2 regions of the [Clostridium] scindens ATCC 35704 genome follow, and region 2 is predicted to be linked to the other one. Evidence: riboswitches for the same ligand, from Rfam matches in the RefSeq annotation. Region 2 holds a riboswitch; the other holds the start of a gene.
What was found. Region 2 has a riboswitch for FMN ahead of HDCHBGLK_RS13605 (ECF transporter S component). Riboswitches for the same ligand answer to the same signal wherever they lie in the genome.
Positions count from the first base shown of each region.

Region 1: another riboswitch for FMN. It lies ahead of HDCHBGLK_RS02270 (ECF transporter S component); the one in region 2 lies ahead of HDCHBGLK_RS13605 (ECF transporter S component).

Region 1 covers NZ_CP036170.1:439,260-447,141, forward strand. The annotation lists gene HDCHBGLK_RS02245 (threonine aldolase family protein) at 1-971, opposite strand, end outside; gene tsaB (tRNA (adenosine(37)-N6)-threonylcarbamoyltransferase complex dimerization subunit type 1 TsaB) at 964-1,689, opposite strand; gene tsaE (tRNA (adenosine(37)-N6)-threonylcarbamoyltransferase complex ATPase subunit type 1 TsaE) at 1,677-2,102, opposite strand; gene HDCHBGLK_RS02260 (YcxB family protein) at 2,118-2,633, opposite strand; gene HDCHBGLK_RS02265 (VOC family protein) at 2,780-3,148, shown strand; gene HDCHBGLK_RS02270 (ECF transporter S component) at 3,222-3,851, opposite strand; FMN riboswitch at 4,006-4,133, opposite strand; gene HDCHBGLK_RS18875 (hypothetical protein) at 4,183-4,326, opposite strand; gene HDCHBGLK_RS02275 (dicarboxylate/amino acid:cation symporter) at 4,371-5,531, opposite strand; gene HDCHBGLK_RS02280 (L-cysteine desulfidase family protein) at 5,555-6,832, opposite strand; gene HDCHBGLK_RS02285 (YitT family protein) at 6,858-7,715, opposite strand; gene HDCHBGLK_RS02290 (Tex family protein) at 7,748-7,882, opposite strand, start outside.
Region 2 covers NZ_CP036170.1:2,626,916-2,634,797, reverse strand. The annotation lists gene HDCHBGLK_RS13625 (MarR family winged helix-turn-helix transcriptional regulator) at 1-347, opposite strand, end outside; gene HDCHBGLK_RS13620 (heavy metal translocating P-type ATPase) at 463-2,985, opposite strand; gene HDCHBGLK_RS13615 (metal-sensing transcriptional repressor) at 2,996-3,298, opposite strand; gene HDCHBGLK_RS13610 (pyridoxamine 5'-phosphate oxidase family protein) at 3,428-3,913, opposite strand; gene HDCHBGLK_RS13605 (ECF transporter S component) at 3,925-4,587, opposite strand; FMN riboswitch at 4,652-4,780, opposite strand; gene tsaA (tRNA (N6-threonylcarbamoyladenosine(37)-N6)-methyltransferase TrmO) at 4,885-5,595, opposite strand; gene HDCHBGLK_RS13595 (deoxyribonuclease IV) at 5,611-6,438, opposite strand; gene HDCHBGLK_RS13590 (DUF6070 family protein) at 6,776-7,882, opposite strand, start outside.

The DNA.
Region 1 (7,882 bases), 1.5 Mb from region 2:
CAGAAGCGAACCGCGCTGTGGGAATCATCCACAACCTCCCAGAATCCGTAAGAATATTTTTCCTTCAGTTTCCCAAGATGCTCATTCGGAAGGATCGGAAACTGCTGGTTGGTATAGGAATCATAGCGCAGGCCATACCCCTTCTCCAAAAATGCCGCCTTAAGTCGCATCGCCAATTCATCCGCGCCTTTTGCAATATCAAAATAAAGATTATCTGTGAACAGCACGTCGAACTGGATACCCAGAAGCCTGCCCTTGGCAAGCATCCCTCCATGCTGCTTGATCAGATAGCGGAAATCCTTCTTAAGCGCCGGATTCGTGATCACGACTGCCTCGCCGAACAGGGCGCCCACTTTCGTTCCTCCGATATAGAATACATCCGTAAGTTCCGCGATATCCGTAAGTCCCAGGGAACTCTTTTCTGCCATCAGCCCATAGCCCAGCCTGGCCCCATCCAGGAATAATGGAAGTCCTAATTCCCTACAGGTTCTTGACAGTGCCTGCAATTCTTCCTTCGCATACAGCGTTCCATTCTCCGTAGGATGGGATATGTACACCATTCCCGGCTGTACGATATGTTCATGGTCCGCATCATTCCAATGCGCCTCGTATGCTTCCCTGACCTGAGCCGCCGTAATCTTTCCATCCTCGCTTGGCAATGCAAGCACCTTGTGTCCCGTGGCCTCGATCGCCCCGGTCTCATGGACGTTGATATGGCCGGATACTGCCGCAAGCGCTCCCTGATATGGACGCAGGATTGCGCTGATCACGGTAAAGTTCGTCTGCGTTCCGCCTACCAGGAAGTGTACGTCAGCCTCCGGCGCATTGCACAGTCGCCGAATCTTCTTCCTGGCGCTCTCGCAGTATGGATCGTTGCCATACCCTGCCGTCTGTTCATAATTTGTCTCTTTCATCTTCTTTAATATAGAAGGATGTGCCCCTTCCTGATAATCACATTGAAATCTAAGCATGACATAACCTCTCTTTCCGCTCTCGTTCTGCCTGGGATACCCGCAGATAATCCGGCTGATGCTCTGCGGCTGTCTCCATCTTCCCTTCTCTATAATATCTTATGGCAAGCGCCCCTACCGCTGCTGCCCGCTGGCGGTTCAGATGGGCAGGCGCAAAAGCGATCTCCCGGCCTGCCATGATCCGCTCCATCAGCGCCTCCTTGAAGACCGGTACTCCGTCTCCCAGGAATACGACCTTCCTGTCATAGGAATGAAGCCGTTGCCCCAATTCCTCTATGCCAACTGCCATCTGATCCTCCAGCACGATCAGCCTGTCATTATCAAATTCGTAGATTCCCGTGTAGACTTGTCCTCGTCTGGCATCCATGATCGGGCAGACGATATGATCGGTGCCGCACAAATTATAAGCCAGCCCCTCCAGGGTAGGAATATGAATCAGCGGCTTATCAAGCGCAAGCCCAAGCCCTTTGGCAGTGGCCGAGCCTATTCGAAGCCCGGTAAAAGATCCGGGGCCTGCCGCCACGGCAATGGCATCTATGCTATCCAGATCCAGTTCCGTCATCCTTGCCACTTCATCCAGCATGGGAAGAAGCGTCTGCGAATGCGTCTTTTTATAATTTACCGTATATTCGGCGATCGTCTGTGCCTCCAGCCCACTGCCGTCTACCACTGCCACGCTTGCTACCAGGCCGGAACTGTCTAACGCTAATATTCGCATATGCTTATCCTCCGATAATCAAATCCTTTTTCCAAATCCTTCTCTATCTTTACCTCCGTATAATGCTGCGGAAGTATCTCTTCAATCAGGTTGGCCCATTCGATAAGGCTTACGCCCTCGCCATAGACATAGTCTTCGAAGCCAACTTCATCCATCTCTTCTACATCGCCGATCCGGTAGACATCAAAATGATAGAAGGGCAGACGCCCTTCCTCATATACCTGCACAATGGTAAATGTGGGGCTGCTTACCGGTTCCTCGATGCCAAGTCCCGCTGCCAGCCCTTTCGTAAATACGGTTTTGCCCACTCCCAGATCGCCCACCAGCGTGTAGACTTGGCCAGCCCGGGCCTCTTGCCCCAGCCGGCAGCCTAGTTCATACGTCTCTTTCTCGCAATTGGATTCTATCACCATTCTTTAAAACCCTTCCTATTTCTTTCCATCCAGCCGGCGGATTCTCACCGCAGGCGCTGGCATGTTTGCATAGATCAGATCCACCACTGCTGTGTACTGATCCCCCATCTGGTCAATGGGAAGCACAATGGCCTGCTTTTCCGCCGTATACAATATGATAATCCTTTTCCTGGCAACCGCCCTCTTGAACTTACTCCAGGAAGCCTTGCCACTGTCATCGGCAGTTGTTGTCGTAATGCCTCCGTCGTCAAATTCATAGGTCACAAGCGCACCCAGCTTCTTGGAATTCTGCATCTGCTTTGCCACTTTTCTTCTGATAAAATACGGGAAGATGCCCAGTATCAGGAATGCAAATGCAAGGAACATAAGCACTAGCAAAAAATCCCCTTTCATGATAAAACTTACCGCAAGCCCCATATTCAGGACTCCCAGTATCAGAGCTACCATTCCCGGCCCGCTTGTGTAAATATTATATACCATAAAATCCGCCATTGAATCTACGTCCAGCTTTACTTCTACTTTAACCGGCATATTCCTTCCTCCTGTCTCTTTTGCTCATTTACGCTCCCTCTTGATAGATAAACTATTTTTAATTATAGCATATCTTTTTTTCTTCTGCCACTGATGATATACTAATTTTGTATTCAATGACAACATCGTTTGAGGAGGACAGATTCATGAAATTCACATTTTACCACAACAATATTAACGTATTAGATTTGGAAAAGTCGGTAGCGTTTTACCAGAAGGCTCTTGGCCTTGCTATCACCAGAGAAAAGGAGGCCGACGACGAAAGTTTCAAGCTGGTATTCCTGGGGGATGAAGACACTCCCCATCTGCTGGAACTTACCTGGCTCAGAGATATGGACAGGCCTTATAACCTGGGCGACAACGAATTCCATCTTGCCATGCGGACAGATGACATGGAAGCGGCACATGCACTTCATGAAGAGATGGGCTGCATCTGCTTTGAGAATCCTGACATGGGAATCTATTTCATCAACGACCCGGACGGTTACTGGATCGAGATCTGCCCGGCCAGATAATGAAAGCCGCCCGGATCAGCAAAACGCTGTTCCGGGCGGCACTGTTTTTAAAGCTTGTATGATTCCAAGCGGATTAATGTCCCATCTTGAAGATCGGACTGATCTTCTTATAGATCAAAAATACGATCATGGATACCAGCACTCCTTTAAGCAGATTAAATGGCGCCACAGCAAACACCACGAAAGTGGACAGTCCCGTAATCTTGCCATTGATCGCGCTTCCCATTCCTACCAGCGCGTCAATGGGCATGCCAAACGCTTTTGCGTAGGTGGGCAGAAGGACGAACGCATTCAAGAAGCAGCCTACTACCGTCATAAATACGGTTCCTGCCGCCATACCGACAATCGCCCCATTCCTGGTCTTTTTCTTTTTATAGATAAGTCCGGCCGGAATGATAAATGCGCACCCAATCAGGAAGTTGGCCACATCCCCGACGCCTGCGGTTGTCGTTCCGCTGATCGCCACGTGCAGTATGATCTTGATCAATTCTATGACTGCGCCGGCGAATGGTCCCATTGCAAAGCATCCTACCAGAACCGGTACCTCGCTGAAGTCAATCTTGTAAAATGCCGGCGCGAAGGGAAGGGGCACCTCGAACTGCATCAGCACGACGGAAATCGCCGCCAGCATTCCAATCTGAACCATCATCCTGACCTTTGTTCTTGATTTTGCATTTGCGTTTGTAATTACATCTGTACTCATTTTCTTTCTCTCCTTTTTAATGAAAATTGAAACTGTCAAAGAAAGAATATCTTCTTGGAACCATGTAACTGCCGCCAGTCCATGATGCATCGTATTGCATAAAAACCCCGATGCCTTGGCATCGGGGTCTGATTGCACCATAACTTGTCATTACATAATTCTTCTCTCATCCAGACTTTACTGTCGGTTCCGGAATTGCACCAGATCAGCCAGCGCGGATAAACGCGCCGGGTCGCGGACTATACCGCCGGTTGGGATTTGCACCCGACCCCGAAGAATCTCTTTCAGTTCTCTCCTATTATAACTCCTTCGTCCGCAATATGCAATAACTTTATAGCGGCAGTATCCGTCCAGTTCCCTGTTCCAGCGCTCTCGCGATGACTTCTCCGGTCTCGCAGGTGTTTTTCAGATAATCGTAGTCCTTGCTTACGCCGGTAATACGGCTCACTTCTTCGACGGTATACTTTCGTTCCATATCCCTACCCTTTCCTGCTGAAAAAGGATTATCATTGTATCGCTCTAATGTTTTCTGGCGTAGCCTGTCAGTATCAAAGTAAGCGCTCCGTCTCCGGTAACATTGCATGCCGTTCCAAAACTATCCTGGAGCGCGAATACCGTCAGCATCAGGGCTGTGCCAGACTCATCAAATCCAAGGATGCCGATAATCAGGCCAAGGGATGCCATAACGGTTCCTCCCGGAACTCCCGGCGCGCCAATCGCGAATACTCCAAGCAGCAGGCAGAACAGCACCATAGTCCCCAAGGAAGGAATGGTTCCATACAGAACCTGCGATACCGTCATGACAAAAAATACTTCTGTCAGGACAGAGCCGCACAGGTGGATATTGGCAAACAGCGGAATCCCAAAGTCGACCATATCCTCTTTCAGCGGCGGCTGGGACTTCTTGGCGCATCTTAATGCCACAGCCAGGGTTGCCGCAGAAGACATGGTGCCTACCGCGGTAATATAGGCCGGTCCGTAATTCTTAAGAACTTTCCAGGGATTTTCTTTTGCATATAGGCCCGCTACCCCGTAGAGAATTGCAAGCCAGATATAATGGCCCGCCATCACGATCAGCACCACCTGGATAAAAACAGGAAGCTGCTTTGTTATCGTGCCTTCATAGGCAAGGCCGCAGAAAGTAAATCCGATAAACACTGGAAGAATCGGTATTACGATCTTCGTCACAATGTCCAGCACGATTTTCTGGAATTCATCCAGGACCAGGGTTATCGTCTCCGCCTTGGTCCACGCCGCGCCAAGTCCCAACATGACCGACAGGACCAGCGCGCTCATGACTGGCATGATCTGCGGAATATCCAGCTGGAATATTACCTCCGGAAGTTCCCTCAATCCATCTATTTCAGATACGATTGACAGATGGGGAATTATCCCGTATCCTGCCGCCATGGATCCCAGAGCCGCCAGGACCGAAGAAGCATATGCGATCACGATAGCCACGCCAAGCATGCGGGAAGCATTGTTCCCCAGCTTGGTAATGGACGGCGCGATGAAGCCGATAATAATCAGCGGTACGCAGAAGGTGATCAGTTCTCCAAGGATGTATTTAACAGTTACCACGACATTCATAAATGCTTCGTTCGCCGCAAGCCCTGCCGCGATGCCTATTATAACGCCCAGTATCAGCCTGGCCGGCAGGCTTTTCATGATTCTTTTCATTGATGTCTCTCCTATCAGTCTGTTTATTCTTCAATCATCATCTTAATGATCTCTTCATTCGTCTCTTTCATTCCTTCTTTCCCAAGACGGCCGATATTGTGTATGGTCGCCTCCACTCCCTTTGTCACGATTCCATCGCCTGCGTAGAACTGCTGTCCCCGCAGGTACATATTATAGCCCAGAATGCCTGCGTCAACAGATGCCGCTATCTTGGCCGCGCAGGAGGCTTTGGCTCCATCGCAGACCATGCCGGATACAATTGCCAGCGCATTGACCACCGTGTGGATGACTTCCTCATAGCCGCCACCGCACAAGTAAGCGATTCCCGCTCCTGCTGCCGCCCCGGCGCTGACCGCTCCGCAATAGGCCGACAGCCTGCCGATTCCTGTCTTCTGGTGGATGGCGATCAGGTTGGACAGCGCCAGTGCCCGGTACACCTTCTCCTCTCCCGAGTTCAGTTCTTTTCCGTATTCCAGCACAGGCAGGGAGCAGGTCATCCCCTGATTGCCGCTTCCCGCGTTGATGATGACCGGCAGCTCGCATCCGTTCATACGGGCATCAGAGCCTGCCGCTGCCATCGCCTTCGCCCTCGTGCGCACGTCATCACCATATGTATCCAGAAGAACGCTTCCGATGTTGGCTCCATAGTCGCCCCTGAGCCCCTCGTTTGCAATAGCGGTGTTGTAATTGATCTGTCTTGTGATGATTTCCCGGATGTCGTCCACGTCAACGATATTAATGAATTCCCAGATATCCTCTACATTTAGAATGCCTCTGTCCGTCAATCCTTCTTCCTTCTCGCCCTCCACCGGTACAAAGTAGCGCACTTCCCCGTCCTTTTCAATCAGCACGATATTGGTATGGTAGTTGGCGATCCGCACCTTCGCGTAGGAATCCCCTTTTCCTACGGTGACCTGGATATCAAAGGTAATCCCATTGTCCACATGCCGGACGCTGATGGATGCCGTATTTAGGAATTCCACCATCCGCTCCATCTGCTCCTTGCTAACTTGCGCGATCACCTCTAATTCCTTCTCGGCTCTGCCCGCTATAATCCCCGCTGTCGCTGCCGCCGGAATTCCTTTGAGGTGATTGGTATTGGGTACGATGACGCTCTTTACGTTCTTGATTATGCTGCCGCTGGCTTCGATCACTACCTTATCCGGCAGGCATCCCAGTACCTCCCTCGCTTTCGCCGCCGCATACGCAAGGGCGATGGGCTCCGTACATCCCATCGCAGGAACCAGCTCTTCTTTCAGTATCTGGACATATGCCTGATACTTTTCATCCGCTCTTTTCATACTAACCTCTCCTTTGCAAATGAATTTAATTCCTTTCCATTGTAAATCCCCGTCCGCGTACTTCATTGATCTGGGAAATCGTTATGAAGGCCTTGGGGTCTATATTTTGAATCATTTCATTTACTAAATACAGTTTTCGCCCGGGAATCACGCACAGCACGCCCTTCTGCTGACGGTGCCCATATCCCGTCTCGATGTGCACCATAGTGGCTCCTACGTCTACCTCCAAAAGCATCCGGCGTTTGACTTCTTCGTACTTATCCGATATGACAAACAGCTGGATCTGGGATTTTCCCATCAGCATGACACGGTTCAGGATCAGCGTATTGAGCACAAGCGCAAGTATGCCGTACAATATCTGTTCGGAGTCCGCGAAGAATGCCTGGAAACTAAGGACCAGGAAATCCACGATGTATAGCAGCACGGCCACGGATACATGAAGCCATCGGTTCAGCACCAGCGCCAGTATATCCGTTCCTCCTGTGGATGCCCCCACCCGCACGATCAGGCCCACGCCTATTCCCAGCAGGACTCCTCCATATATGGTAGCAAGCATGACATTGTCCGTCAATCTGGTGATTCCTGGAATTGCCTGCATTGCCGACAGAAGCGCAGGATAGACGAATGTGCTGATAATCGTGGTGACAATAAAGGTCTTCCCCAAAATCAAGGCTCCCAGGATAAAGAGGACTGCATTTACGCAGAAAATGATCAAAGACAGATCCACATGCAGATAATGGCTTATGGCAAGGCCGATGCCGGTAGCGCCTCCCATAATGATCCCGTTGGGCACTATGAAGGCGGCCACTGCTGCCGCCAGTATTGCGTTTCCTGCCAGTACGCCTGCCAATGTCTTCAGGCTCTTCTTCCACCTTTTCTTCATCTCTTACCAGTACCCCCTCTTCTATATTATTATTAGATGCCCTTCATCGTAAGCTGGATCCGCTTCTTCTTAAGATCGACGCTTAAGACTTTTACATCTACGATATCTCCTACGCTCACAACCTCCAGCGGATGCTTGATGAATTTCTTGTCCGTTATCTCGGAGAT
Region 2 (7,882 bases):
CGGAAAACCGTCTGAAAAAACTTCTTCTGGGCCTGCTGCCCTTCTGCCACCATCTGGATGGATGCCGAAGACAGTTTCAGATGCGCCGTCTTCTGGTTGCCCGGATAATATTCCTTTTGCACCAGATCCCGCCTCTCTAAATCCTTGAGCGACATGGATACATGGGATTTGGTGAGCCGCCGGCGCTCGATGATATCCTTGGCAGTATCATAGCCCGGGTTGTTGGCCAGAAACAAAAGGATGTCCAGTTCCATACGGGTCAACTGGTATTTTTTGCAGACCGGCTCCAATGACTGGTCATAGATTTTTTTAAACAGGGATAATCCATCCCACAAATCAAAAAGCATTTTCTCGCCTCCATATTTAGTTCTATTTTGAACCATATGGCTATCCTAGCAAGAAAATGCTTTTGCGTCAATATGACTGTCTGACTGTTTATTTAATTTTTAGAAATGCCTTTTACTACTGGATATCCAGCACCTTGTAGTCCTGATCTTCCACCGCCTTCTTCAGCACATCGTCTGCCAGTTCTCCATTCAGCCTTACGACCGCGGTTCCTTCCTCATGGCTTACCGCTGCTTCCTCCACCTGCTCAAGGGCCTCCAGGCATTTCTTTACTCTTGCCTCGCAGTGTCCGCACATCATTCCTTCAATCTTCATGGTTTTTTCCATCGTTGTCTCCTCCTCTTTCTTTTTGGTTTTTATTTTTTTATCTTTGCTTGCATCACGCATCTTGAACCAGTTCAGGCGCAGCGCATTGGTGACCACGCAGAAACTGGACAGGCTCATGGCCGCAGCCCCGAACATAGGGTTCAGCTTCCATCCAAGCAGCGGGTACCACACGCCGGCCGCCAAGGGTATTCCTATCACATTATAGAAGAATGCCCAGAATAGATTCTCATGGATATTGCGAAGGGTCGCCCGGCTGAGCCGTATGGCTGCCGGCACGTCGCTGAGCCTGCTCTTCATCAGCACCACATCCGCGGCGTCAATGGCGATATCCGTGCCTGCGCCTATGGCGATGCCAATATCCGCCCTAGTAAGAGCCGGGGCATCATTGATTCCATCCCCCACCATGGCAACCTTTCCTTTTCTTTTCAATGATCGGATCACGCTTTCCTTTCCGTCCGGAAGCACGCCTGCGATCACCTCATCAACACCGGCCTGCCGTCTGATAGCCTTTGCCGTGCGTTCGTTGTCGCCGGTCAGCATGACTACGTGGATTCCCATATTCTGCAAATCTTTGATCGCCTGCGGGCTATCCTCCTTGATGACATCCGCGACAGCGATGATTCCTGCCAGTTCTCCGTTCCTGCTAAAGAACAGCGGCGTCTTTCCATCTTCTGAAAGACGTTCTGCATTCTGCCTCATCTCTTCTGTCACCGATGCTTTATCACCGATAAACTTAAGATTTCCTCCGGCCAGCACATCCTCGCCCATCCGACCGGTAAGTCCATTTCCGGGAACCGCATGGAATTCCGCCACCTCATGCCCATCGGAAAGACCTTTTTCTCTCGCCAGCGCCAAGATCGCATGGGCCAGCGGATGCTCGCTCTTACTCTCCAGTCCGTAGGCCATCCGAAGCAATTCATCTTCTGTAATCCCAGATGCCGGAATCATATCCGTTACCTTTGGCTCCCCGCTGGTGATCGTCCCGGTCTTGTCAAGTGCCACGATCTGCATCTTGCCTGCTTCTTCCAGGGAAACGGCGGTCTTGAACATGATCCCGTTCTTCGCTCCCATGCCATTTCCTACCATGATCGCTACAGGCGTCGCCAGGCCCAGCGCGCAAGGACAGCTGATTACCAGCACCGAGATTCCTCTCGCCAGGGCAAAACCTATGCTCTGTCCCGCAACCAGCCATACCAGGATGGTTCCCGCCGCTATGCCGATTACCGCTGGCACGAAAACGCCGGATACCCGGTCTGCCACCTTGGCAATGGGCGCTTTGGTGGCTGCCGCATCGCTGACCATCTGAATAATCTGGGAAAGGGTCGTATCCTCCCCCACCCTGGTGGCCTCGCACCGGAGAAATCCTGAATGATTCAAGGTTGCAGCGGACACCGTGTCTCCTACTTCCTTGTCCACCGGTATGCTCTCCCCGGTCAGCGCAGATTCATTGACCGCGCTGCTGCCATCCAGCACGATGCCATCCACGGGAATATTCTCACCCGGCCTTACTACAAAGACGTCTCCCTTTCTCACCTGGTCTATGGATACTTCTGCCTCCATGCCGTCTCTGATGATCGTCGCAGTCTTTGGCGCCAGCTTCATCAGACTCTTGAGCGCATCCGTCGTCCGCCCTTTGGAACGGGCTTCCAGCATCTTTCCTACGGTAATCAGCGTCAGGATCATTGCGGCGGATTCAAAATAGAATTCATGCATGTAATCCATTACCTTTGCCATGTCGCCGTGCATCTGGGCATCCGTCATCGCGAATAAGGCATAGGTGCTGTAGACAAAGGATGCTCCTGCCCCCAGGGCTACCAAGGTATCCATATTGGGCGAGCGGTGCCACAGGCTCTTAAAGCCGCTGATAAAAAACTTCTGGTTGATCACCATGACTGCAGCCGTAAATATCAGCTGGTATAATCCCATCGCCACATGATTGTCTGCCATAAATGCCGGAAGCGGCCAGCCCCACATCATATGCCCCATGGACACGTACATCAGCGGCACCAGAAAGCACAAAGATGCGATCAGCCGCTTCTTAAGCAGCGGCGTTTCCTTATCTTTCAGGAAATCATCCGTCGCTGTCCCGTAAGCGGCCTTTCCCTTCGCCTCGGAAGCCTTCGGCGCAGCGCCGTAGCCAGCCTCTTCCACCGCTGCCACGATGTCTGCCTGCCCTGCTGTCCCTTCCACGCCCATGGAATTCGTCAATAGGCTCACCGAACAGGAGGTTACCCCCGGCACCTTGGAAACCGCCTTCTCCACCCGGGCACTGCATGCAGCGCAGTTCATGCCCGTCACTGTATATTGCTCCATACCCTGCCTCCTATCTCATAAGCTTCTGCAACGTCGCCACCAGTTCATCAATGGTCTCTTCCTTTCCATCCCGTATATCGTTCGCCACGCAGGTCCGGATATGATTTGCCAGAAGCACCTTGTTAAAACTATTCAATGCTGCATTGACCGCTGATACCTGTACCAGAATATCCGTACAGTAAGTATCGCTCTCAACCATCTTTTTTATTCCGCGTACCTGGCCCTCAATACGGTTCAGGCGGTGAATCAAATCTTTATACTCCTTCTCAGAACGCTCTTTTTTCTTATGACAGCATTCTTTTATTTCTTCCATCTGTACCACCTCGCTTTACAAGCACATTATATACCCATATGGGGTATATTGCAAGTGCATTTTTCAGCCAAATAAAAAAGGCTCTATTCAGGATTCCGGTTTCCCGGTCCTAAAACAGAGCCTTCCTGTCTACTTCTGATCATACGGCTTTACTTGGATCTGCCTCTTCTCAAAATCAATAAAAAGCTGGAATGCATACCCATCATCGCTGGTGTCCCATATCTCTACATACTTGGGCGATACTTCAATCAGAATCTCCGTATCCTCGTGGCTATACTTGTTGTAACTTTGCCACAGGTATTTCTCATATCCCTTTGCAAATCTCTGTCCCGGCTCGTCCACCACGAGCCCTTTATTCTTTGCAGTTCCTTCTACTTGTACGCCGCTCCAGCACATGGCTACATTCGGATTCTCAAGCAGCTGCTTTGTCTTGCGGAAGTTCTTGTCCGTCTTAAAGTAGATCTTCTCGTCATAGAACAGGCAGCTTACATTGCGCACCATAACGTAGTCGTTCAGGCTGGATGCCAGCGCCATGATCTGGCTGTTGCCAAGCATTTCGAACATGCGGCCCACCGCCTGCTCATAAGTAATGTCTTTGTCCAATGTAAATTTCATGATTCTCTCCTTTATTTGCTTATAATTCCTTTTATTACACGGCTCAGCCTCTTGTACACGATAAACGTCACCAGAGACGTAACGCCGTATTTGATAAGATTAAATGGAAGCAGTCCGAACACCGCCATAGTGGTTACATTCTTCATCGCCGGGTTTACCGTCCGGCACATCGTAATGATGTCGTCCATGGACATGCCAAATAACTTGACATAGAACGGAATGATCAGATACAGGTTGGTAAATACCGCCATCACCGATACGAATATGGTGCTCACCGCCATACCAGTAATTGCCATTTTCTTCGTCTTATTCCTGTGATAGATAATCAGCGCCGGAAGCACGTAAGAACAACTTAAGATCAGATTCTGCAATTCTCCGGTTCCCAGGGAGAAGCTTCCCTGCATCACAAGCTGCAGCAGGATCTTTACGACAATGATGCATGCGGCCGCCATAGGTCCGAACATGAATCCGCCCAGCATCTCCATAAGCCCGGACAGATCAAAGGATAAGAACGGGGGCATGAACGGAATCGGGAAGCGAAATAGCATCAGCACCGCGCTGACCGCCCCCATCAGACCGATAAACGCAATCTTCTTTACCTTCGTCCTGGCGTCATCACGGCTTTTTAGGTTTTCTCCTGTAGTTACATTGGTTGTTTCTTTCATCTGGTTCATACTGAATCCTCCTCAAAAAAATAACCCGGCACATATACTTATGTCCCGGGCGTAATTACGCAGAAAATGTCTTTTCTCATCCGGACTATACCGTCGGTTCTGGAATTCCTCAAAAAGGTCACCAGATCAGCCGCTTGCGCGGGTCATGGACTATACCATCGGTAGGGATTTGCACCCTGCCACAAAGACTTCTTTATTCTTTTTTGAATAGGTGATTGCAGTAACATCATCTGCTGGCTACCATTATATACCTGTATCCTGTTCGTGTAAACCCATTTTTGGTACGAATTCCTCCATTCACACGCCGGAAACTATATCCTGCCTGTCCGCTTTTGCATAGACATCCCGTACGGCCAGCCGTCTCTCCTCCACCTGGAAGCGTATCTCAAACCCCGCATATTCCATTCCATACATTCGTTCCGGATCCTCCTGGTAGGATGGCCGTGGATCCTGGGCCAGTATCTGTCTCAGCGCTTCTCTTTTCTCTGCCGGCACCCGCTTAAGGAGTTCCTCCGGGAATTCCACCGTCAGGCAATAATCCCTTACCCGATCCGCAAAGCCTGCCTCTGCCTGGGGATAGGCGTCCACATAGGGAAGATAAGGCTTAATATCGTATATGGGCGTTCCATCCATCAGATCCGCCCCCTTGATATAGAGAATGGGACCCTTGGGCGTCTCTGCCTCCACCCGTTCCAGTTCTACGCAGGACAGACCGATAGGATTGGGCCTGAATGGGGAACGCGAGGCGAATACCCCCACTCTCTTGTTTCCTCCCAGCCTGGGAGGCCTAACCATGGGATTCCATGCTTCTCTTTTATTCTCTGAAAATTCCCAAAGGAGCCAAAGTCTTGAATATTCTTCGATTCCTTTAATGGAATCCGGGTTTCTGAACTTTGGCTCAAATATTATGAATCCATGTGTATCCGCCAGTCCGCTTTGGCGTGGAATGCCGAATTTGGATGGAAAATCCGTGTGAATACGTGCTATTATCTTTAACGTCGCTCCCATTTCCTTCCTCCACGTTTAGAGTTTCTGGCGTATCATCTCTATCTCTATTTTGTGCTCTGCATCCTCAAGCGGCGTCTCCAAGTAAAACGGAAGTTCCTTAAGCGCCGGATGTCTCATGACCCTTAGCAGCGGCTCCAGGCCAATCTCGCCCGCTCCTATCGTGGAATGCCGATCCTTATGAGAGCCAAAAGGCATCATGCTGTCATTAAAATGGACTGCTTTGAGCAAATCCAGGCCAATCACCCTATCAAACTCTTCCAATACGCCATCCAAATTTCCTACTATATCATACCCGGCGGCAAACACATGACAGGTATCCAGGCAGATTCCAATCCGCTCCGGATGTCTTACTCCATCCCGGATTGCTCTTAAGTGCTCGAACTTTGCTCCAATTTCCGTCCCTTTTCCAGTCATAGTCTCCAGCAGCACCATGATATTCTCATCCCCGGTAATTGCCTGGTCAAGTCCTGCGATAATATTGCGGATTCCTGCCTCGATGCCGATGCCCGTATGGCTTCCCGGATGAAATACAATATTTTCAATCCCCAGGGCATCCATCCTTGCGATATCCTCACGGATAACCGTACATGCAAATTCATAGACCTTCTCCTTATCGCTTGCCAGATTCATCGTATATGGCGCATGAGCCAGCAAGGGGCCAAACTGGTTTTTGCGACGGATCTCCTGGAATCTTCCTATCTCCTCTTCCGTATAGGTTTTATAATTCGAGCCTCTGGGATTACGGCTGAATATCTGCATGGTATTGGCCTTCATCTCTACCACATTTTCAGCCGTTTTGGCAATTCCTTTGGCAATAGACATATGCGTTCCTATTGTCAGCATCTTCTCCTCCACACGTTTCTATTCTTCTGCATGCCTTCTTCATCCTATTTGAATGAATTTACTGTCATAGCGATATTCAGTATAACATAAAATCTTTTAAAAATAATACTATTCCTGTAAATTTATTTAATATCCGCAACTCCTTCACATTTAGTATTTTCTATTTCTGTAGCAACACACCAGATCATTTTTTCCTGAAGGGCAAAAATATACCCGAATGCTGCCTTCGTCCTTTTCCAACATATTGAGAATCAACTTAATTCCTTTCTCAAGCGTTATTATAGCGGAAATATCTCCTTTTGTATGGAACTAAACATAATAAGCTCCATTCTTAGTCTTAATCGCCATAATATTCATCCCACTTTTCATCACTGAGCCTCTCCCTATACCAGATAGGCTCAGCATTATCCTCAGAGTCAATCACATGGTTGGAAACATACTGGAACCTGCCACCATCAAGAGGACGTACCACAACTTCATGGCTGTACGCCTTGTCCATATTCCGATCAGGCCATACTGCATCCACGACGAGTTTGATCGTCCCATTTTCCTGCGCTTCATAAGCCACAACCTCCGGGTAGGGAATATCCGGAGTAGAGCCAAAGTCAAACATTCCTCTGGGCCTGTACTGGTAAGTATGACTGACTTCATCATAGGTGGTCTTTTGCCGCAGCATGGCTGGATCAATCTGAAAAAAAGTCAGGAAGACATCTTCGAATTCTTTTTCCGGCACATTGTATGTCTTTCCTGTAAAGGCAAATTCCACATCCAGTCTCTTTCCATACTTCATCTGATACATAGGCTCGAAAATGTCATAGAAATTCAAATCGCCATAATCATTCTCGCTCCAGTCCTCCAGAAACAAATTATTCAGATAGTACCCTACCGGAATGATATATTTCTGGTTCAACTCCCGGCAATCTTGATCCAGGGGCTTCACTCTTATAGCCGTATGCCCTGAAAATCCATCATACCCGGGTGGCTGGTACTTTTCAAAAAACAGGTACCCTTTGCTGGAATAACTCCAAGCATATGCCTGATATTCATCCGTCCCCTTTTCCACTGGCTCGCCTTTGCTCCATGTGACATACCCCTGCCGCACCTTTAAAGTTCCATCCAAAGCCTGCAGGTCATAGCGTATAAATCCTCCATCGTCCTTTACGGCGATGATCGTCTGGGCAGCCTCCTTTCCTTCACTGGCTCTTTTGCAGAACGCTTCAGCCTGCGACGCGTTTTCCATATCAACCAGATTCTTAGCGTCCACTGCCACAAGTCCATCCTCTCCCAGACGTTCTACGATTTGGCGGATAGTTGCCAGATCATCTAACTTTCCATCCTCACAGGCTTTATCATATATATCCTGGTAACCCTTTGCAATTTCAACCGGCTTTTTATCTGCATGCTCCTTAGGACTATCCTTCGTGTTTTTGCCTGAGCATCCTGC